Cupriavidus taiwanensis LMG 19424: one gene and its partner. The protein of the gene in region 1 interacts with the protein of each later gene in a pairwise test. Links are inferred from orthologs where the notes say so. Each region holds a gene or a part of one and is shown in the gene's direction. Other genes may lie near its edges. The genes, in order: ribD and accC.

Region 1 (10,997 bases):
ACCCGGCTGGTGCGCAGCAGCGAGACGAACGAAGGCGTGCCGATCGCGGCCAGGATCGCCACCATGACCACCACCGCCATCAGCTCGACCAGCGTCAGCCCGCGGCAGCGACGCAGGTTGCCGCGAATGCCGCGGCAAACGACGCGCACAGGCATGCCCGGGCCGGGCATGGCCACATCGAGGTGAAGGCGGGGAGGCGCGGTGTCGCGAAGGCGAACCGTCGCCGGCATGTCAGCGCGCGGGCAGAGGTGCCGCCGCCAATGGACAAGGAACTGCCAGGATGACCCGATGCATGTTGACCCCCGATGAATGGCTTGTTATCCGGGCAAGGCACTCCGCTCTGACGGCGGAATGGCCAGCCCGCACCCGAAATTCTTGTTCTGTGCCTCGCTGCCGCCTGGAAGGCCTGGCAACGGGATGCCGCGAATAGCGTAATCGTTACGACTTTGCAACACCCGCGATAGTGGGGAATTTGATAATTCCTGTCAATTGCATCGCGGTGGGGACCGGCGGACAGCCGGCCAGTCGTTGGTCCGCCGCAACTGTCCGGCGCAAGCGTGGCGCTTGGCTTTGGCATGCCGGCGCTTAACACAATGGTGCGGATGGGCCCGCTTTACGTTTCGGCACGTTCGCCGCGGGGACGGATGGCTAACCTTGGTCCATCGCCTTCACAGCCCGTGCCATGCCCTCACCAGCAAACCGGCGCCGAACGCCACCCAACTCCACGCCGCAACCCAGGCTCCAGCGCGCCCACGCCCTGATCGAAGCGCTTGGCGCCTTGTCGATCGTCGTTGCCGGACTGCTGCCGATGGCGCTCGCCGGCACCACCGGCGTGGGCTGGCTGCGCCAGCTGGAACGCCTGGCACAGGCCACGCGCAGCGCGGCCGACGATGCCGAACTGGGCCGCTGCGCGGCGCCGCTGGCCATTGCGGTCGCCGCCATCGTGCCGATGGCTGACGCCGGCGGCTGCCTGCCGGCCGGGGCAACATGGGCGCACCCATGAGCAGGCGCATCGATGCGCGCAGCCGGCGGATCCTTCCGCGTGGCTTCTCGCTGGTCGAACTGATGGTCGGCATGGCGCTGGGCCTGATCGCCGTGGCCGCTGCCGGCGCCGCCTTCCTGGCCACGCACGCAGCCTACCTCGCCACCACCGACCGCGTGGTGATCGAGGAACGCGGGCAGCGCGCACTGGCCATTCTTTCCATGCTGCTGCGCCAGTCCGGATGGCCGGGCGAGCCTGTGTCCGAGATGGCCGGCACCGCCCTGCCCGCGGTCAGCGGCGCGGACAACTGCGGGCAACCCGCCGTGGCGGCCGTGCCCGCTTGCGCAAGGGCCGCCGTCGGCCAAAGCGATGCGCTGCTGGTCCGCTTCAGCGGCAGCGGCCGGCCCGCCGCGCCGGCGCAGCCGGACGAAACCATGACCGATTGCAGCGGCTATCCGCTCGCGGCGCGCGTGGCGGGCGCCGCCGCCACCGCCGGCTACGCCGCGGAGAACCTGCTGTATGTGGCGGCTGGCGCCGATGGCGTGCCGCAACTGCTGTGCCGGTATCCTGCCCGCCGCAACGGCGTCGTCGACGGCAGCGGCTGGACCTCGGGCGCGCTGCTGCGCGGCGTGGAATCGCTGCAATTGCGCTATGGGCTGGATATGGACCAGGACGGCCGTCCCGAGCGCTTCGAGACGGCCTCGGCCATGCCGCCGCTGGGCGAAGCCGCCTGGCAACGCGTGGTGGCGGTCCAGATCGCCATCGCGGTGCGGGGCGACCGGCCGGGCTCGGCCACGCTGGTCCGGGTCAGCGGCACCGACACGCCTGCGCTGCCCGGCACCGCAGCGGCAGACCTGCCGCCCGCTGCGTCGGCGCCGGCCGGCACGGCGCGCCGCGTGTTCGCCGCCACGGTACGGCTGCGCAATGCGCCCCGTTGCGAGGAGACGCTGTGCTAGCGCGCTGCCCGGCACGCTCGCGCCACACCGGCGCCGTCACGCTGCTGCTGTGCGGCACCCTGCTGCTGATGGTGGTGCTGATCGCGGCCGCCACGCTGCACATGCTGCTGTCCGGCCGGCAGCTTGCCGTCATGCAGCGCGAACGTGAACTGGCCTTCCGCGCCGCCGAAGCCGCCCTGCGCGATGGCGAGGCCGACCTGCTCGCCGCCGCGGCGTCGCCGGACGCCCAGGACCGCCTGGCCCTGTGGCCGGAGCCGGGCCGCTGCGGCAGCGGCCGGCAGGCCGGGATCTGCCGGCCCGCCGCGGGCGGTCCGCCGGTGTGGCAACCATGGCTGCGCGTCGATGCGGACCTCGGCGCCATCGGCGTGCCACTGGGGCGCTTTACCGGCGCTACCCTGCAGGCGTCGCCGGCCGATGCCGCCGCCACGCCACAACCGCCGCGCTATGTCGCGGAGATCCTGGACGAAGCGCCGGCCGGCTACGGCGTGCCGGACCCCGCTGTCGCCACGGCTCCGGCGCCGCGGTTCCGGGTAACCGCCATCGGCTTCGGCCGCACCCACGGCATACGCGCCGTGTTGCAAAGCGTGATCCAGCCATGATGCGCCTCGCCGCGCGCTGCGCGCTCTTCTGCCTTGCCTGTATCCTGGCTTCGGCGTGCCATGCCGCCGGGTCCGAAGCGGGCCGCCTGCCGCTGGCCTACCGAACCACGCCAGGCGCGTATCCATGGACCGGGCGCCTGTTTGACATCGGCTGGCAGGACCTGGCCCAGGCACCGTCACCAGACTTGTGGGAGGCCGGCGATCGCCTGGACCGCCGGACGCTGCCATCGCGGCGGATATTCACCTATGCGGCAGCGGCTGGCGAGACGGCGCGAGCCATGCCGCTGCAGTGGGATGCTGCCACCGAAGCCTTGCGCATTGGAGACCGCGCCGCGGTGGACTGGCTGCGCGGTGACCGCACGCAGGCCGGCCGGCGGCCGCGCGATACGCGCCTGGGCAGCGCGGCCGGCGCGCGCGTGCGGGTGGTGGCTCCGCCCGCATGGTCGCCCGGCAAGCCAGGCCACGCGGGCTTTCGGCTGCGCTACAGCCTGCGCCCGCACGTGGCCTGGCTGGGTACCCGCGACGGCCTGCTGCACGCATTCGATGCCGCGACCGGCGAGGAGCGCGCCGCCTACCTGCCGGGCGCGCTGCTGCCCTATGCCCTCGTCATGCCGGTCCCGGCTGCCCCGACGGTGCCGCCGCCATGCCCGCGTCCGGACACGCAGGACGTCACCATCCGCGGCGAATGGCGCACGGTCTTGCTGTGCGGCATCCCGGCCGATGCCGGGGCCGGCAACCCCGCGGCGGCATTCGTGCTTGACGTCACCGATCCCGACGGGCAGATGCCGTTCTTGCCGATCTGGGAGGTACCCGCGAACGACGCCCTGCCACTGGCCGCGCGCGGGCCGGTACGCGCCGCGGGTATCCATGGTCCGGACGGCTTGCGCTGGTTCGCCGTCGTGATCCTCGATGCAGGTGCCAATGGCGCGGCAGGCGCTGCCCGCGCCGGACTTGCCTTGCTGCCACTGGACAAGCCCGCCGGCGCCGCCTGGGCGGGCCAGTACGCCATCCGCACCTTGCCGTTGCCTGAGCGCGATTGCCTGGGCGCCCCTGCGGCCAGTCAGCTCGTGGCGGTCAGCGTGCTAGCCGATGTCACCGGGGCCGCGCTCGTTGCCTACGCCACCGACGATGCCGGCCAGCTCTGGCGCTTGCCGCTCGCCGACACGCCGCAGGCCGGGGCCGCCCCTGCCGCGGCATGCGTGCACCGGATGCAGGTGTCCGCGCAAACGGCCCGGGAAGAAGCCCCCGTGTTGCTCGGATCGCCGGCCGCGCCCGTGGTGATCTACGGCGCCGGCAACGAACTGGCAGCGGTGCCCGATGACCTTGCCACACGCAGCCCCACACGCAGCGCCACATCGCGCCCGCTGCGGCAGGTCGCGACCGAGGTCGCCGGCCACGGCCATATCCTGCGCGCGACCGCGGGCGGTGCGCAGGATGCCGGCTGGCGCCTGACCCTGCCCCATGCCGGCGAACAGGTGGTCGAGCTCCAGCCGGTATTCCCGGGTTACCTGCTGTTCGTGACACGCACGCCCGACGGCGCGCAGCGCAGCTACCTAGTGCTGGCCGCAACCGGGGAATCCATCGCCCGGCTCAGCACCGGCGAGCGCCTGCCCGTGGCAACCGGCCAGTTGCTGCCGCCGGACGCCAGCGTGTTCGCGACGCTCGCTGAATTGCCCGGCACGCCGGCACCAGCCGGCGGCACCGGGCACCAGGCGTTCTCGCTCTCGGTATGGTCGGCCACGGGCAACACCGTCACGCGTGTCGCGCAGACGCTGGCCACGCGCCGCACCGGGCGCCTGCGCTGGCGCGAGATCGTCGGCCCGGCAAGGGAGGATCCACCATGATGACCCTGGCACCGGCTTGCCGGCGCATGCATGGCTTCAGCCTGATCGAGCTGGTCGCCGCACTGGCCGTGCTGGCCATCCTCGCGGCCATCGCCGTGCCCGCGTGGCACCGCCATCTGGCGCGAGGCTGGCGCGCGCAAGCCCGCGCCGCGCTGAGCGGCGCGATGCTGCAACTGGAGCGGCACGCGCTAGAGGCCACAACCTTTGCCGTCGCGCCCGGGTCTGACCTGGTTGCGGGCGACTGGCCCCTGCGCGTGCCAGCCAGCGGCACGGTGCGCCATCTGGTGAGTGCCGGCGCCTGCCCGCAAGCCACGCTGGAAACCTGCGTCGAACTCCGTGCGGCGCCGCAAGCCGCCGATCCCGAATGCGGAACGCTGATCCTGCGCAGCACCGGCCAGTGGCTGGCACAACCCGATGGCACGGTGCCGCAGCCGTTGCCGCCCCATTGCTGAGGCCATGATGGACATGCCGTCGAATGCCGGCAGGCATCGCCGCCCGGATGGCGCGCCGCCGTATGGCCTGACGCTGGTCGAACTGGTCGTGGGCTTGGTCATGCTCGGCCTGTTCTCGGCAGCGGCCTACCCGGTGTTCAGCGGCATGCTCGCGCGCCAGCAGGTCATGCTGGCGGCCGACCGGCTGGCGATGTCGCTCGCGCTGGCGCGCGCCAGCGCGCTGTCACGCCGCATCGAGGTGACGCTGCAGCCGCTGCCGGGCGAAGCCACGCTGAGTCCCGGCTGGCAACTGGTAACGGCTGGCGCAGGCGCGGAGCGGCCGGAGGTGCTGTCGGTGGTCGAGCCGGGCATGCCGTGCCTGTCCGTGACGCTGCGGCAAGCCGCGCGGGGCGCCAATGTGCTGAAATTCCTGCCTGTGGGATACTCTCGATCTGAGCAGGGCGGTTTTCAGGCCGCCACCTTCACGCTTGGCTGCCGTGGCGCGCAGCGGCAAGTCAGGCTGGGCGCGCAGGGACGTATCCGACTCTGCACACCCGGCCGCGACGCTGACTGCGAAGCGACGGAGTCCTCCGAGCCGCCCTGACCCGGCCGCCCTGTCACCCCAATCGCAGCGCCAAGGCCCACCCGATCGCCGAATGTTTTCCGATACCGACCACGCCGCCATGCAACAGGCACTCGCGCTCGCCGCGCGGGGCATGTTCAACACCACGCCCAACCCTCGCGTCGGCTGCGTGCTCATCAAGGATGGCCAGGTGATCGGACAAGGCTTCACCCAGCCTGCCGGCCAGGACCATGCCGAAATCCAGGCGATGAAAGATGCGCTGTCGCGCGGGCTCGACCCGGCCGGCGCCACCGCCTATGTCACGCTGGAGCCGTGCAGCCATTTCGGCCGTACCCCGCCCTGCGCCGATGCGCTGGTGCGCGCCGGCGTGGCGCGCGTGGTGGCGGCGATGGAAGACCCCAATCCGTCGGTATCCGGGCGCGGCCTGCAGCGCCTGCGCGATGCCGGCATCGACGTGCGCTGCGGCCTGCTGGAAAAAGAGGCGCGCGACCTGAATATCGGCTTCGTCTCGCGCATGACGCGCGGGCTGCCGTGGGTGCGTGTCAAGGTGGCCGCGTCGATGGATGGCGGCACCGCGCTGCATGACGGCACCAGCCAGTGGATCACCGGCCAGGCCGCCCGCGACGACGGGCACGCCTGGCGCGCCCGCGCCTGCGCCATCCTGACCGGCATCGGCACCGTGCGCGACGACAATCCGGCGCTGACGGTGCGGGCCTTCGCCACGCCGCGCCAGCCGCAGCGGGTGCTGGTCGATTCGCGGCTCGAAGTGCCGCTCGACGCGCGCATCCTGACCCCGGACAGCGGCGAGTTCGCCAGGCCCGTGCTGGTGTTCTGCGCGGTCGAAGACCGGCAACGCCAGCGCGCGCTGGAAGCCCGCGGCGCCGAAGTCGTGGTGCTGCCCAACCCGCACGGCAAGGTCGAATTGCGCCGCATGCTGGAAGAACTCGGCCGCCGCGGCATCAACGAATTGCACGTCGAGGCGGGCTTCAAGCTCAACGGCTCGCTGGTGCGCGAGCATTGCGCCGATGAACTGCTGATCTACCTCGCGCCCAAGCTGCTCGGCGACGCCCAGGGCATGTTCAACCTGCCGCCGCTGGCGCGGCTGCAGGATGCCGAACAGTTCCGCTGGCATGAAGTCCGGCAGATCGGCGACGACCTGCGCCTGATCGCCCGGCGCAACGACGCGTAGCGCCACAGGCCGCGGCAACGCATCCCAAAGATTCCGAAAACCCCAAGCACAAGACTCCACCATGTTTACTGGCATCGTCGCGGCGGTCGGCCGCATTGAATCCGTTACCCCGCTCGGCGCCGCCGCCGACGCCGGCGTGCGCCTGCGCATCGCCGCGGGCGGGCTGGACCTGTCGGACGTCATCATCGGTGACAGCATCGCCATCCAGGGCGCCTGCATGACCGTGATCGCCATGGCGCCCGACGCGTTCGAGGTCGAGGTCTCGCGCGAATCGCTCGACAAGACCGTGGGGCTGGACCGTGCCGGCCGCGTCAACCTGGAAAAGGCGCTGCGCCTGGCCGACCGGCTGGGCGGCCACCTGGTGTCGGGGCATGTCGACGGCCTGGGCGAAGTGGTGCATTTCGCGCCGGTGGGCGAATCGCACGAGCTGCGCATCCGCGCGCCTCGCGAACTGGCGCGCTACCTGGCGTACAAGGGCTCGGTGGTGGTCAACGGCGTGTCGCTGACGGTCAACCGCGTCGCCGACGAAGCCGATGGCTGCGTGTTCTCGATCAACCTGATCCCGCACACCGTCGAAGTGACCACGCTGCAGGAGCTCAAGCCGGGCGCGCGCGTGAACCTCGAGATCGACCTGATCGCGCGGTACGTGGAACGGATGCTGTCGGCCGCGCAGGCCCCCGCATAAGCACGGCCACACCGGGCCAGCGCCAATACCCGTACCCCGCCCGCCCGGCCTCGGAAGGGCGGCACTTTCCGTGGCCCGCGCCTCCCGCGTGGGCTCCCTTGGCGTACAATACCCGGCTTGACTGGGCAACCTGCCGGGCGTATAGGGCCGGCCGGCCCGGCCCGACGCCCCGCCTCAGTCCGGCCGCTTTCACCGCGGCCATGGTTCCTGCCACAGCTATTCGCCGGTTTTTTCGCCCGATTTCGCCTGATTTCCGCCCCAACCTGCCGTTCTGCACGCCATGACAATCGCCCGTACCGAAGACATCATTGCCGACATTCGCGCCGGCCGCATGGTTATTCTTGTCGACGAGGAAGACCGCGAAAATGAGGGCGATCTGGTCCTGGCTGCCGATTTCGTCACACCGGAGGCGATCAACTTCATGGCCAAGCATGGCCGCGGCCTGATCTGCCTGACGCTGACCGCCGAGCGCTGCCGCCAGCTGAACCTGCATCCGATGGTGAGCCGAAACGGCACCCAGCACGGCACCAATTTCACCGTATCGATCGAGGCCGCCGAGGGCGTGACCACCGGCATTTCCGCCGCCGACCGCGCCCGCACCGTGCAGGCCGCCGTCGCCCGCGACGCCAAGCCGGCCGACCTGGTCCAGCCGGGCCATATCTTCCCGCTGACGGCGCAGCCAGGCGGCGTGCTGATCCGCGCCGGCCATACCGAGGCCGGCTGCGACCTGGGTGCGCTGGCCGGGCTGACGCCGGCGGCCGTGATCTGCGAGATCATGAAGGACGACGGCACCATGGCGCGCCTGCCGGACCTGATCGAGTTCGCGCGCGAGCATGATCTGAAGATCGGCACCATCGCCGACCTGATCCACTACCGCAGCCGCACCGAGAGCATTATCGAGCGCGTCGGCGAGCGCGCCATGCAAACCCCTTACGGCACCTTCCACAGCATCGCCTACCGCGACAAGCCGACCGGCCAGGCCCACCTGGCGCTGGTCAAGGGCAAGCCCACGCCGGAACAGGAAACGCTGGTGCGCGTGCACGAGCCGTTCTCGGTGCTGGACCTGCTGGAAGTGAAATGCACGACGCACTCGTGGAGCATCCCGGCGGCGATGCAGGCCATCGCCGAGGCCGACAACGGCGTGATCGTGCTGCTGAACTGCGGCGACACCGTCGAGCAGCTGTTCACGCAGTTCAGCGCGCTCGATGCGCCGCAGTCGCGGCCGCGCCGCAAGCCCGACCTGCGCACCTATGGCATGGGCGCGCAGATCCTGAAAGATGTCGGCGTCGGCAAGATGCGCGTGCTGGCCGCCAAGCAGCGCATGCCCAGCATGACCGGCTTCGACCTGGAAGTGACCGGCTACCAGCCGATGAGCGGCCAGGCCGACTGAGCCGGTCCCAGCACTGAGCCACCCCCGAATACCCGGGCCGCGGCCCTGCCGCCGCGGCCCTCCCGAAAACTGGAGAACTGAACAATGGATCACGGCTTCTACCCCAGCAACCTCGACGGTGAAGGCCTGCGCATCGGCATCGTCCAGGCGCGCTTCAACGAGCCGGTCTGCGCCGAACTGCTCGAGGCCTGCGTGGCCGAGCTGGAACAGCTCGGCGTCGAGGGCGAAGACACCCTGGTGGTGACTGTCCCCGGCGCGCTGGAAGTCCCGCTGGCGCTGCAGAAGATGTGCGAGAGCGGCCAGTTCGACGCGCTGGTGGCACTGGGCGCCGTGGTACGCGGCGAGACCTATCACTTCGAGCTGGTGTCGAACGAGTCGGGCGCCGGCATCACCCGCGTCGGCCTGGACTTCAACGTGCCGATCGCCAACGGCATCCTGACCGTCGACACCGACGAGCAGGCCCATGCCCGCACCCGCGAAAAGGGCCGCGACTGCGCGCGCGCCGCGGTGGAGATGGCCAACCTGGTGGCGGCGCTCGATTCGCTGCGCGGCCAGGAAGACGAAGACGAGGACGACGATGAGTGATACCTCGAACACGCCGGACCAAGACGCCGGCAAGGGCGCCGGCGGCAAGTCCGGCGCGGCCCGCACCGAAGCCAAGGCGCCGCCCAAGAGCGCGCGCCGCCGCTCGCGCGAGCTGGCCCTGCAGGGCCTGTACCAGTGGCTGCTGAACCGCAACGACATCGGCGCAATCCAGGCCCACCTGCACGACGCCCAGGGCTTCAACAAGGCCGACCGCGAGCACTTCGACGCGCTGCTCAACGGCGCAGTGCGCGAAGAGGCGCGCCTGACCGCCGCGTTCGAGCCGTTCCTGGACCGTTCCGTGGACGAGTTGTCGCCGGTCGAGCGCGCCGCCCTGCTGGTCGGCAGCTATGAACTGGTGCACTGCCTCGACATCCCGTACAAGGTCGTCATCAATGAAGCCGTCGAGCTGACCAAGACCTTCGGCGGCGTCGAGGGCTACAAGTACGTCAACGGCGTGCTGGACAAGCTTGCGGCCCAGGTGCGCGCCGCCGAAGTGGCTGCGCGCCGCTGAAGAAGCGCCTTCGCGGCTGCGCCGTGCCGTCGCGCTGGCCCTGGCGCCGGCGGCGATGAAGACGACACCCGCCGCGGCGGGTGTTTTCATTTCCCACCGACCCTTTTGCTGAACGGGCGCCTGCCCACCCGGAACACCATGGACTTGCAGCACCTGGCCACCGCCTCCCGACTCGCCAACATCGACGCCTTCCATGTGATGGAGCTGGCCAAGCAGGCCGCCGCGCTGGAGCGCGCCGGCCGCCATATCGTGCACATGGGCATCGGCGAGCCGGATTTCACCGCCGCCGAGCCGGTGGTGCGCGCCGCCGAAGCCGCCATGCGCCGCGGCGTCACGCAGTACACCGGCGCGCTCGGCATCCACCCGCTGCGCGAGGCCATCGCGGGCTATTACCAGACCGCCTACGGCCTGGATATCCCGGCCCGGCGCGTGATCGTCACCGCGGGCGCCTCGGGCGCGCTGCTGCTGGCGTGCGCGGTGCTGGTCGAGATCGGCGCCGAGGTGCTGATGCCCGACCCCAGCTACCCGTGCAACCGCCACTTCGTCGCCGCCTTCGACGGCGTCGCCCGAATGATCCCGAGCGGCCCGGCCGAGCGCTTCCAGCTGACCGCCGCGCAGGTCGAGGCCCACTGGGGCGAGCAGACCCGGGGCGTGCTGCTGGCCTCGCCGTCCAACCCCACCGGCACCTCGATCCTGCCCGACGAACTTGCCCGGATCCTGCAGGCGGTGCGCGCGCGCAACGGCTTTGCCATCCTGGACGAGATCTACCAGGGCCTGTCCTACGACGCTCCGCCGGTATCGGCGCTGAGCCTGGACCCGAACGTGGTCACGGTGAACAGCTTCTCGAAGTACTTCAATATGACCGGCTGGCGCCTGGGCTGGCTGGTGGTGCCCGAGGCGCTGGTCGAGGCCTTCGAGAAGGTCGCGCAGAACCTGTTCATCTGCGCGTCGGCGGTGGCGCAGTACGCCGCGCTGGCGTGCTTCACGCCCGAGGCGCTGGCCGTCTACGACGAGCGCAAGGCCGAATTTCGCCGCCGCCGCGACCTGATCGTGCCGGCGCTGGAGTCGCTGGGGCTGCGCGTGCCGGTGCGCCCCGACGGCGCCTTCTATGTGTATGCGGACTGCCGGGGCGTCAACCACCCGGCCGCGGGCGACGCCGACCGCCTGACGCAGGCGATGCTGCACGATGCGGGCGTGGTGATGGTGCCTGGGCAGGACTTCGGCCCGCATACGGCCCGCGAC
Region 2 (10,935 bases), 330 kb from region 1 along the record:
AAGGGATCGAGTTCATCATCATCAACCCGGCTGCCTACACGCATACCAGCGTGGCACTGCGCGATGCGCTGGCCGGCGTGGCGATCCCGTTCGTCGAGGTGCACCTGTCGAACGTGCACCGTCGCGAAAGCTTCCGGCACCACTCGTACTTCTCGGACGTGGCGGTCGGAGTGGTCTGCGGGCTGGGCTGGCAGGGTTACCTGCTGGCGCTGGACTATGTACTGGGCCAGGAGCAGCCGCCACCCGAGAGTTCGGGGAGCTGAACCCCAAGGATTTTTTCGACAACCTGCGCGCGCCGCCCGGCGGCCTGCGCCCGTTGGCGTGCCTCGGCACGGCGGGCGCCGGATTCCGGTGGCCGGCACAACGATTGCTCCGCCAGGCCCGTCCCGGGCAGCGGTGGAAAACCCGATTCAGGAGGATAAAAAGATGGACCTGCGCAAGCTGAAGACGCTGATCGACCTGGTGGCCGAGTCCGGCATCTCCGAGCTGGAAGTCACTGAAGGCGACGGCAAGGTACGCATCGTCAAGCAACCGCCGCAAGTCGTCGCCGCGCCGATGGCGATGCCGCAGATGCAGGCCCTGCCCGCCGCCGTGCCGGCCGCTGCCGCCCCCGCCAGCGCCGCCGCACCGGCTGCCGAGCCGGTTGCACAGCTGCCCGCCGGCCATGTGGTGACCTCGCCGATGGTGGGCACGTTCTACCGCGCCCCGTCGCCCGGCGCCGCGCCCTTCGTCAACGTCGGCGATGCGGTCAAGGAAGGCCAGACCGTCTGCATCATCGAAGCCATGAAGCTGCTCAACGAGATCGAGTGCGACAAGGCCGGCGTCATCAAGGAAATCCTGGTCGAGAACGGCCAGGCCGTGGAATACGGCCAGCCGCTGTTCGTCATCGGCTGATCCTGACCGGCATGCTGGGCCCAGTGCCGGCGGCGGCCGCGCAAGCGGCCCCTCGCTGCCCTTCCCGGGCGGCATGCCACGGCGCTTCCCGCGCCAGGGACGTTGTGGGCTTCGCGGCCCGTTCCGTGCAGTTCCATGCAGTTCCCGCAGTATCGCGGCCCGGGTGGCCACAGGCCATCACGGAGCGCGCCCGGCGTGCCCTTGCGCCACGCAGCGGGACAGCTACTGTTCTTCTCGCAGAGAGAGACCATGTTTGAAAAAATTCTGATCGCGAACCGCGGCGAAATCGCTCTTCGCATCCAGCGCGCCTGCCGCGAACTGGGCATCAAGACGGTCGTGGTGTACTCCGAGGCCGACAAGGAGGCCAAGTACGTGCGCCTGGCAGACGAAGCCGTCTGCATCGGCCCGGCCCCGTCGCCGCTGTCGTACCTGAACATGCCCGCCATCATCTCGGCCGCCGAGGTGACCGATGCGCAGGCCATCCACCCGGGCTACGGCTTCCTGTCCGAGAACGCGGACTTTGCCGAGCGGGTGGAAAAGTCTGGCTTCGTCTTCATCGGCCCGACCGCAGACAGCATTCGCCTGATGGGCGACAAGGTCTCGGCCAAGCAGGCCATGATCAAGGCCGGCGTGCCGTGCGTGCCCGGCTCGGACGGCGCGCTGCCCGACGACCCCAAGGAAATCCTGGCGACCGCGCGTCGCGTCGGCTACCCGGTGATCATCAAGGCCGCCGGCGGCGGCGGCGGCCGCGGCATGCGTGTGGTGCATACCGAAGCCGCGCTGATCAACGCCGTCAACATGACGCGCGAAGAAGCCGGCCGCGCCTTCGGCAATCCGGAGGTCTACATGGAGAAGTTCCTCGAGAACCCGCGCCATGTGGAAATCCAGATCCTGGCCGACCAGCACAAGCAGGCCATCTGGCTGGGCGAGCGCGACTGCTCGATGCAGCGCCGCCACCAGAAGGTGATCGAGGAAGCCCCCGCGCCGCATATTCCGCGCCGCCTGATCGAGCGCATCGGCGACCGCTGCGCCGAGGCCTGCAAGAAGATGGGCTACCGCGGCGCCGGCACTTTCGAATTCCTGTACGAGAACAACGAGTTCTACTTCATCGAGATGAACACGCGCGTGCAGGTCGAGCACCCGGTCACCGAGATGATCACCGGCATCGACATCGTGCAGGAGCAGATCCGCATCGCCTTCGGCGAGAAGCTGCGCTTCCGCCAGAAGGACGTGCAGTTCCGCGGCCACGCCATCGAATGCCGCGTCAACGCCGAGGACCCGTTCAAGTTCACGCCGTCGCCGGGGCGCATCACCGCCTGGCACATGCCCGGCGGCCCGGGTGTGCGGGTCGACTCGCACGCGTATGATGGTTACTTCGTCCCGCCCAACTACGATTCGATGATCGGCAAGATCATCTCCTACGGCGCCACGCGCGAGCAGGCCATCGCCCGCATGCGCATCGCGCTGTCGGAAATGGTGGTGGACGGCATCCAGACCAACGTGCCGCTGCACCGCGAGCTGATGATGGACGCCAACTTCGTCGAAGGCGGCACCAGCATCCATTATCTCGAGCATCGGCTGGCAGAACGCGCGAAGGCCTGAGCACCGGTCTGAGCAACCCGCAGCAACAGAAGGAAGCCCGTGGCATTTCAGGAATGTGTGATCGAAGTGGCGCAGGACCAGGCCGAAGCCTGGTCTGACGCCCTGTTCGACCTCGGCGCGCTGTCGGTTTCGGTGGAAGACGCCGACGCCGACACGCCCGACGAGCAGCCGCTGTTTGGCGAGCCCGGGCTGGAACCGAAGCAACTCGCGTGGAACCGCTCGCGCGTGGTCGCGCTGTTCGGCGACGACGCCGACCCGGCCGTGGTGGTGGCGGCCGCCGCCAACCAGCTGGGCATCGACCCGGTGCCGCCGTACCAGCTGCGCGCTGTCGAGGACCAGGACTGGGTGCGGCTGACGCAGTCGCAGTTCGAGCCGATCCGCGTGGGCGAGCGCATCTGGGTGGTGCCGTCGTGGCACGACGCGCCCGAACCCGACGCCGTGGTGCTGGAGCTCGATCCGGGCCTGGCCTTCGGCACCGGCAGCCACCCCACCACGCGGCTGTGCATGCAGTGGCTGGAGCAGAACCTGACGCCGGGCGAAACCGTACTCGACTACGGCTGCGGCTCCGGCATCCTGGCGATCGTCGCGCGCAAGCTGGGCGCGGGCGACACGGTCGGCATCGATATCGATCCCAACGCGGTGGAAGCGTCGCGCTACAACGCCGAGCGCAACCACGTCGAGGCATCGTTCGCGCTGCCGGAATCGGTGTCCGATGCCAGCTACGACCTGGTGGTCGCCAACATCCTGTCCAATCCGCTCAAGCTGATGGCGGCCATGCTCAGCGCGCGCGTGCGCGCCGGCGGCCGGCTGGTGCTGTCCGGCGTGCTGGAGCGCCAGGCCGAGGAAGTCGCCGCGGCCTACGCGCCCTGGCTGCCGCTGACGGTGTGGCGCAGCGAGGAAGGCTGGGTCTGCCTGCACGGCACCCGCCCCTGATTCCGCCCGATGGCCGCCGTCAAGCTAGTCACGCGCTGCCCGGCCTGCCGCACCGCCTTCCGGCTGGTCGCCGACCAGTTGCGGCTGCGCCAGGGGCTGGTGCGCTGCGGCCAGTGCGAAACGGTGTTCGACGCGCGCGAGCACCTGATCGAAATTCCCCTGCCGGCTGGCAACACCGCGGGCAGCGCCCCGGCCTCGGCACCGAAGCCGGCAGCGCCTGCCTCCGCCACCGCTGATACCAGCGCGCCGCTCGTACCGTCACCAGCGGCACCCGCGCCGACGCCCGCCCCCACTCCCGCTTTCACCCCGACCATCGACCCCGGCTACGACGTGCCGGCGCTGGATGCGCCGACCATGCTGATGTCGTCGCCCGAGGACATGGCCGTGCCGCCACAGGCCGGCATGGACGATGCCGAGATCGAACGCGCGCTGCGCGAAGCCAACGCGGCCGTCGCCGACCGCGATGCGCGCGACGCGCAGCGCCAGGCCGCAGGCCCGCTCGCCGAAGCAGCCCCGGCCCCGGCACCAGCACCGTCGGAACAGCCGCCCGCCCCGGCAGCCGCTTGGCCTGCGCTGGACCACGGCGCGCTCGAGAGCCCGGCCGGGAAACCCGCGGCGGCGGCCCCAGGCGCCATCCCCAGCGCGAGCGAATTCCTGCGCGCGGCATCGGCCGATGAGGCATCCGAGCCAGCGCCGTGGCCGGATCACACCCAGCGCCCGGCTGACCAGTCTGCGGCCGCCACGCCGCCGAACCCAGTGCCCGCCGCCAGCGAGCAGGACCAAGCCCGCTCCGCTGGCCCCGACACCCTTGCCAGCGTCACCGGCGGCGCGGTCGCGCGCGAGCAGGCGACCCGCCGCTGGGTCCGCGCCGAAGCACCGGCGGGCCCGGTGTTCGCCCCTGACTTCCTGCGGCACGCGCGCGAGCGCGAACGTGAACGCCAGCCGCGCCGGCCCATCGCCGTGCCCCGTGTTGCCTGGCGCGCGGCAGCCGTGGTACTCGCCATCGCCGCGCTGTTGCAGCTTGCCTACTTGGGGCGCAGCCAGCTCGCCGGGCACTTCCCGATGCTGCGCCCGGCACTCGAGGCCGCATGCGCGCCGTTCGGCTGCACGGTACCGCCGTGGCGCGACATCGATGCGCTGCGCATCGAGACCTCGCAGCTGCAGCGCCAGGATGAAGGCGGCGACACCTACCTGCTGGCGGTCACGCTGCGCAACCTGGGCCGCGCCAGCACCGCGCTGCCGGCGATCGAGCTGGTGATGACCGACCTGCAGGACCAGTTGCTGCTGCGCCGGGTGCTGCTGCCCACGGAATACCTCGAGCCGTCGCAGCAGGCCTTTGCCTTACAAGGGCTGCGCGCGGGCATGGAGCTGCCGGTTCGGGTACGATTCCGGACGCAGCAGGCGCCAGCCAACTATCGCGTGCTGATTTTTTACCCCTGAATTCCTGGCCCGCCGCCGGACCGAATCCGAGTCTTGCGGCAGGCCTTGCCCCCGCTCCGGACTGCAACCGGAAACTCATCAGATATCAAGGAGTAGACATGAGCAACGTCACCCTCGGCGGCAACGCCATCGAAGTCGCAGGCAAGTTCCCGCAAGCCGGCGACAAGGCCCCCGCCTTCTCGCTGGTCGGCAAGGACCTGAAGGATGTCTCGCTGGCCGACTTCGCCGGCAAGCGCAAGGTGCTGAACATCGTCCCGAGCCTGGATACGCCGGTGTGCCAGGCGTCCGCGCGCAAGTTCAACGAAGCCGCCAGCGGCCTGGCCAACACCGTGGTGCTGACCATCTCCGCCGACCTGCCGTTTGCCATGGGGCGCTTCTGCACCGCCGAAGGCCTGGCCAACGTGGTGCCGCTGTCGACCATGCGTGGTGCCGAGTTCAAGGGCAACTATGGCGTCGACATCAAGACCGGCCCGCTCGCCGGCGTGACCGCCCGCGCCGTGGTGGTGCTGGACGAGAACGACACCGTCAAGTACAGCCAGCTGGTGCCCGAGATCAAGAACGAGCCCGACTACGACGCCGCCCTGGCCGCGCTGAAGTAACAGGCGGCGCGCCTGCGATGTCAGCGGCCGCCCGCGACCACGGGGCGGCCGCTTCTGTTTTTGCGTTACTGCTTCTGCCCGCAAGGGCGCCGATCCACCGAAACCAACCCGACACCTGGAGAGAGCATGGCCAGCCTGATCTGCGGCTCCGTCGCCTACGACACCATCATGACGTTCGACGGACGCTTCCGCGAACACATCCTGCCGGACCAGATCCACATGCTGAACGTCTCGTTCCTGGTGCCCGGCATGCGCCGCGAGTTCGGCGGCTGCGCCGGCAACATCGCCTACACGCTCAAGATGCTGGGCGGCGATCCGGTGGTGATGGCCACCGTCGGCATCGATGCCGAACCGTACCTGGAATACCTGCGCAAGCTGGAGATCCCCACCGGCCATATCCGCGTGCTGCCGGAGACGTTCACCGCGCAGGCCATGATCACCACCGACCTGGACAACAACCAGATCACCGCCTTCCACCCTGGCGCAATGAGCCAGTCGCAGCTGAACCATGTCAAGGACGCGCTGGGCGGCGCCCAGGCGCCCAGCCTCGGCATCGTTGCGCCCGACAGCCGCGAAGGAATGCTGCACCACGCGCGCCAGTTCGCCGAAGCCGGCGTGCCGTTCATCTTCGACCTGGGCCAGGCCATGCCGCTGTTCAACGGCGACGACCTGCGGGAGTTCGTTGAACTCGCCAGTTACGTAACAGTCAATGACTACGAGGCGCAGGTCCTGCTGTCGCGCACCGCATGGACCAGCGCCGAGGTTGCCGCGAAGGTTCGTGCCTTCATCGTCACGCACGGCGAACGCGGCGCCAGCATCTTTGCCGATGGCCGCCAGTACGCGATCCCGGCCGTCGTGGCCGAGCGCATCGTCGATCCGACCGGCTGTGGCGACGCCTTCCGCGGCGGCCTGCTCTTCGGCATTGAAAACGGATTAGACTGGGAAACGACCGGCCGCCTCGCCTCGCTGATGGGATCGGTCAAGATCGCGCAGCAGGGTCCGCAGAACCACTGGTTGTCGCGCGACGAAATCGGCAACCGGTTCCAGTCTGCATTCGGGTACCGCTACGCCTGACCTGCGGCCGGCGCGTGGCGAATTTTTCGGGAACTGACATGACCAACAAGCTACGCGGCGGCGCGCATGCCGTCCTTGGGGCCACCCTGGTTGCCACGCTGGCCGCCGGCTGCGCCACGCAATCGAATTCCAACAGTGTCTACGGCACCGGGCAGGCGCAACGCGAACAGACCGTACGCTACGGCGTGGTCGAAGGCATCCGCGAGGTCACCATCCAGGGCGGCCAGACCGGCGCCGGCACGCTGGCGGGCGGCGCCATCGGCGGCATCGCGGCCGGCAGCACCATCGGTGGCGGCAACGGCGCGGTGGCGGCGGGCATCCTCGGCGCGGTGCTGGGCGGCATCGCCGGCAGCGCGGCCGAGAACAAGATCAACCAGCGCCGCGCGCTGGAGATCACCGTGCGCCTGGACAACGGCGAGATGCGCGCGATCACGCAGGAGGCCGACGAAGCCTTCCGCCCCGGCGAACGGGTGCGGCTGCTGTCGTCGGGCGGCGTGACCCGGGTCACGCACTGACGGCCGCACAGGCCCTCTCCCAAGGCGCACCCCAGGCGCCGTACCCGCAAGGGTGCGGCGCTTTTTCTTTGGCCGATCCGCCGGCCCAGCCATGCCGCGCGCGCCCATGAAAAAACCCGCCGGGCGGTTGCCATCGGCGGGTCGGCAAGACCTCAGGTGTCTTGCGGACCGGATACGCGGTATCCGGTCATGCGGGCACGACATGCGTGCCGTTGTGGTTCCTTGCGGAACAGGTAAGGTCCACGCCGTGGCGGCGCAGCTTACGGACGGTTGCCGGTCGGGAACGGCCAGGCAGCAGCCGGGTTCAGCGCGGTCTTGGCAGCCGAAGCGGGAGCAACGGCAGGCGCAGCGGCAGGCTTGGCAGCAGCCTTCTTGGCAGCCGGCTTCTTGGCAGCAGCCTTCTTGGCGGCCGGCTTCTTCGCAGCAGCCTTCTTGGCAGCGGCCTTCTTGGCGGGCGCCTTCTTGGCAGCAGCCTTCTTGGCCGGTGCTGCCTTCTTGGCGGCAACCTTCTTCACCGCGGCCTTCTTGGCCGGTGCCTTCTTGGCGGCGGCCTTCTTGGCCGGTGCTGCCTTCTTGGCGGCGACCTTCTTCACCGCGGCCTTCTTGGCCGGTGCTGCCTTCTTGGCGGCGGCCTTCTTGGCCGGTGCTGCCTTCTTGGCGGCGACCTTCTTCACCGCGGCCTTCTTGGCCGGTGCCTTCTTGGCGGCTGCCTTCTTGGCGGCCGGTGCAGCCTTCTTGGCGGCGACCTTCTTCACAGCAGCCTTCTTGGCGGCCGGCTTGGCGGCCTTCTTAGCCGCCGGCTTTTTCTTTGCAGCAGTTGCCATGGATAACTCCTTCACTAGAGAGTGAATATCGAATGACCTAAGTTGGCGACCCGACCGACCCGAGGCGCGCCACAGCAGCGCAGCCCCAGTCGAGCGAGCGATTCATCGGCGTGCGGCCCGACCACTGCTGCACGCTAATGAATTCGGTTGCAGGCGCACCGCCCATGGCGGTGCCTTGGCGGCCGGCGCGAGCCCGCAAGCGGGTCTCGGGCACCTGCCGCGCCCTGGAATATTCGATCAGCCCGCACCGCCCGTTGAGCCGGCGCGCGGCCAGAAATGAGGAGATATCGGACAGCTGGCCTGCGGTGCGGGCTTGGCCTCGCGCACGGCAGACGGCATTCATTCGGTGGTAGCTGGTCCAACCCGTTAATGGACCAAGGGAGACTGCACGCGTTTTAAGAAGCCGGTCGGGCCTGGTCTGCGTCAAAGTTCTCGTGCTCCTCAGCTACTACCTTCGTCATTGCATCGAAGCGCGCATCGCGCTTTTCGGTTCCATCTTGCTTCCTGCTTCGCTGCAATGAAGTGAGACTCTTGTCAAGGCGAATCATAATTCGTTTGCACGATGATGTTAAGAAAAAAGTGCAAAAAAACTTGCCTGCATGCATCGCTCCAACTAGTTCTCACGCGCGTCGTCACGAAGACGTTGCCGACGACATGCCAACGCGTCGCGCGCATGCCCGTCTCGTGACCCACTACGCGCGCTCGCGCACGCCGCGCGGCGCCCCTTCGCCGACCGTGCGCACCGCAGCTTTTACACACCGTCGCGCGTAGCGATGACAAGCCGCGCAGCATGCGCGCGACGACTGCGAACAGCGCTGCCGCGTGTCCTCGCACTTTCCGAAAAGCCGCATGGGCAAAGGCTTTGCGGGCGATGCACCAATGCGCGTGCGGCGCGCGTCGAGCGCTGCGGCGGCACGTTTCGACACGCGCGCGACGCGATCACCGGCGCGCGCGCTGCATGCTTTACACGCTCGACCCCGTACGCACGCGCGACGCCGTGCTCGATGTTCGACGATACCGGCGTCGGTCACCGCGCGACACCATCACCGCGCACGCGCGAGAGTGATGCGTGCACGCAACGGTTTGCATCGACGCAACGTCGAATGGCCTTCGCGAAGGCATCGCAAGGGCATCGCGAAGGCATCGCGAAGGCATCGCAAGGGCATCGCGAAGGCATCGCGAAGGCATCGAAGCGTTGCGATCGAGCCAAGCGCCGACGACAGCGAAGCGTCGCGGCAACACTCCTGAAGTCGCAGCGATGAGGTCGCATCGCGCTGCCCGATCCGGAGCGCGCGCGCCGCGCATTGCGGCTGCGTTCGCGCCGTCGCCAAGGACGCGCCGAGGTGCCGTCGGGCGCGTCGTACGTCCGCTTAGAGGATTGCTTCAGCGCTTGCGCGCAGGCGTGTTTTGCTGCGCCACAAAAACCCGCAAACGCCCGCTGCATGCGGCCTGGCGGGCAGCGGACTGGCGCCGCGGCACGGCGCGCGCCAGTCCGCGCCGGATTGCGGCGCGGCGGTTGCGCCAGTAGATTGGCGTGGCTACGAACCTCAAAGGAGACATCATGCGCAGCCCTTCCCCCATCGCCTGCACCATGCGCGCCGCGGTGCTTGCCGCCACCCTGCTTGCCAGCGCCGCGGCGCTGGCGCAGGCCACGCCCAGCGGCACGTGGAAGACCATCGATGACAACACCGGCAAGCCACGCGGGCTGGTGGAGATCACCGAGAAGAACGGCGTCTACAGCGGACGCCTGCTCAAGAGCTTCGTCGAGGGTGACGGCAAGCCGCGCGTCTGCGACAAGTGCACCGACGCGCGCAAGGACCAGCCCCTGATCGGCATGACCATCCTGTCCGGCTTGCGCAAGACCGGCGACAACGAGTGGAGCGGCGGCGAGATCCTCGATCCGGAGAACGGCAAGGTCTACAAGAGCAAGATGTCGCTGGCCGAGGATGGCAACAAGCTCAACGTGCGCGGCTTCATCGGCATCAGCCTGATCGGACGCACCCAGACCTGGGAGCGCGAGCGCTGAGCGCTGCCGGCACTCAGGGTTTCTCCGGGGCCTGCGGTGGGTGACCTGCCTAAGGAGAAACAGCAGGCGAAAAAAAACCGGGCGGTGATGAACCGCCCGGTTTTTTTGTCCCCGATGCTGCGCTTTACATGCGGTAGCGCAGCGTAGCCATGACGCTGCGCGGAGCGCCCGGCATGTTCAGGTTGGGATTGGTGCCGTGCGCCGAGACGATGTAGCCCTTGTCGAACAGGTTGTACACGTTCAGCTGGGCCTCGAAGGCGCCGCGGCGGTACCAGGCCATCGCGTCGGCGGTGACATAGCCTGGCAGGGTCACGGTGTTCTGCGGGTCGGCATAGCGCGCGCCTACCAGGTTGGCGCCGAGGCCGACACCGAAGCCGTGGCCCAGGTCCTTGGTCACCCACAGGTTGCCGGAGTGGCGCGGCGTGATGGTGGCGCGCTTGCCCTGCAGCGCGGCGCTGGACTTGGTGATGGTGGCGTCCAGGTAGGCGTAGCCGGCCAGCATGCGCCAGCCGCTGCCCAGCTCGGCCGCGCCGGAGAGCTCCACGCCGTCGGTGCGCTGCTCGCCGATCGGCAGCAGCGCCGTGTTGGTGGCGTTGGCGACCTTGATATTGCTGCGCTCCAGGCGGAACACCGAGATCGTGGTGCTGGCCTTGCCGTTCAGCCAGTCGTACTTGGCGCCGACTTCCGTATTCCTGGTGCTCTCGGGGCCGAGATCCGCATTGTTGGCCGCCAGCGCAAAGGCTTCGCCGGACGGTTGGAACGACTTGCTCCACGACACGTAGTACGACTGCGTCTTGCTCGGCTGCCACACCAGGCCGGCACGCGGGCTCCAGGCGGAGTCGCTGCGCGACAGGTCGCGCTGACCGGCGATGCGGTTGCGGGTCTCCTGCTGGAAGTTGTCGTAGCGCACCCCGACCAGCGCCTTCCACTGCTCGCTGAAGGTGATCATGTCCTGGGTGTAAAAGGCCAGCGTGTCGAAGATGCCCAGGTTCGAGGTGGTCGGGTTGCCCGGTGCCTGGCGCGGCAGC

Evidence for each region.
Region 2: the proteins of ribD (region 1) and accC interact in binary tests that used the Escherichia coli proteins (3 or more experiments, as listed by UniProt). The link is inferred for Cupriavidus taiwanensis LMG 19424 from one-to-one orthologs.

Annotation. Positions count from the first base shown.
Region 1 is NC_010528.1:2,466,905-2,477,901, forward strand. What follows is about bases 4,577-7,526. They hold ribD (bifunctional diaminohydroxyphosphoribosylaminopyrimidine deaminase/5-amino-6-(5-phosphoribosylamino)uracil reductase RibD), read left to right. Parts: upstream 4,577-5,468; coding sequence 5,469-6,584; downstream 6,585-7,526. Other genes in these bases: RALTA_RS11335 (type IV pilin protein), read left to right, coding at 4,577-4,833; RALTA_RS11340 (GspH/FimT family pseudopilin), read left to right, coding at 4,847-5,416; RALTA_RS11350 (riboflavin synthase), read left to right, coding at 6,646-7,269. Outside these bases: RALTA_RS11310 (GspH/FimT family pseudopilin), read right to left, coding at 1-155; RALTA_RS11315 (hypothetical protein), read left to right, coding at 683-1,003; RALTA_RS11320 (PilW family protein), read left to right, coding at 1,000-1,938; RALTA_RS11325 (pilus assembly PilX family protein), read left to right, coding at 1,932-2,537; RALTA_RS11330 (pilus assembly protein), read left to right, coding at 2,534-4,381; more of RALTA_RS11335, read left to right, coding at 4,381-4,576; ribBA (bifunctional 3,4-dihydroxy-2-butanone-4-phosphate synthase/GTP cyclohydrolase II), read left to right, coding at 7,550-8,659; ribH (6,7-dimethyl-8-ribityllumazine synthase), read left to right, coding at 8,744-9,244; transcription antitermination factor NusB, read left to right, coding at 9,237-9,755; RALTA_RS11370 (pyridoxal phosphate-dependent aminotransferase), read left to right, coding at 9,894-10,997. UniProt on the Escherichia coli protein: Converts 2,5-diamino-6-(ribosylamino)-4(3h)-pyrimidinone 5'-phosphate into 5-amino-6-(ribosylamino)-2,4(1h,3h)-pyrimidinedione 5'-phosphate.
Region 2 is NC_010528.1:2,800,940-2,811,874, forward strand. Bases 432-3,319 are described here. They hold accC (acetyl-CoA carboxylase biotin carboxylase subunit), read left to right. Parts: upstream 432-1,143; coding sequence 1,144-2,496; downstream 2,497-3,319. Other genes in these bases: accB (acetyl-CoA carboxylase biotin carboxyl carrier protein), read left to right, coding at 432-894; prmA (50S ribosomal protein L11 methyltransferase), read left to right, coding at 2,536-3,319. In the rest of the region: aroQ (type II 3-dehydroquinate dehydratase), read left to right, coding at 1-263; more of accB, read left to right, coding at 427-431; more of prmA, read left to right, coding at 3,320-3,429; RALTA_RS12885 (DUF3426 domain-containing protein), read left to right, coding at 3,439-4,869; tpx (thiol peroxidase), read left to right, coding at 4,968-5,468; RALTA_RS12895 (carbohydrate kinase family protein), read left to right, coding at 5,595-6,542; RALTA_RS12900 (outer membrane lipoprotein), read left to right, coding at 6,581-7,057; RALTA_RS12905 (histone H1-like DNA-binding protein), read right to left, coding at 7,318-7,881; RALTA_RS30270 (hypothetical protein), read left to right, coding at 8,886-9,143; RALTA_RS12910 (DUF2147 domain-containing protein), read left to right, coding at 9,443-9,907; RALTA_RS12915 (TonB-dependent receptor), read right to left, coding at 10,032-10,935. UniProt on the Escherichia coli protein: This protein is a component of the acetyl coenzyme A carboxylase complex; first, biotin carboxylase catalyzes the carboxylation of the carrier protein and then the transcarboxylase transfers the carboxyl group to form malonyl-CoA.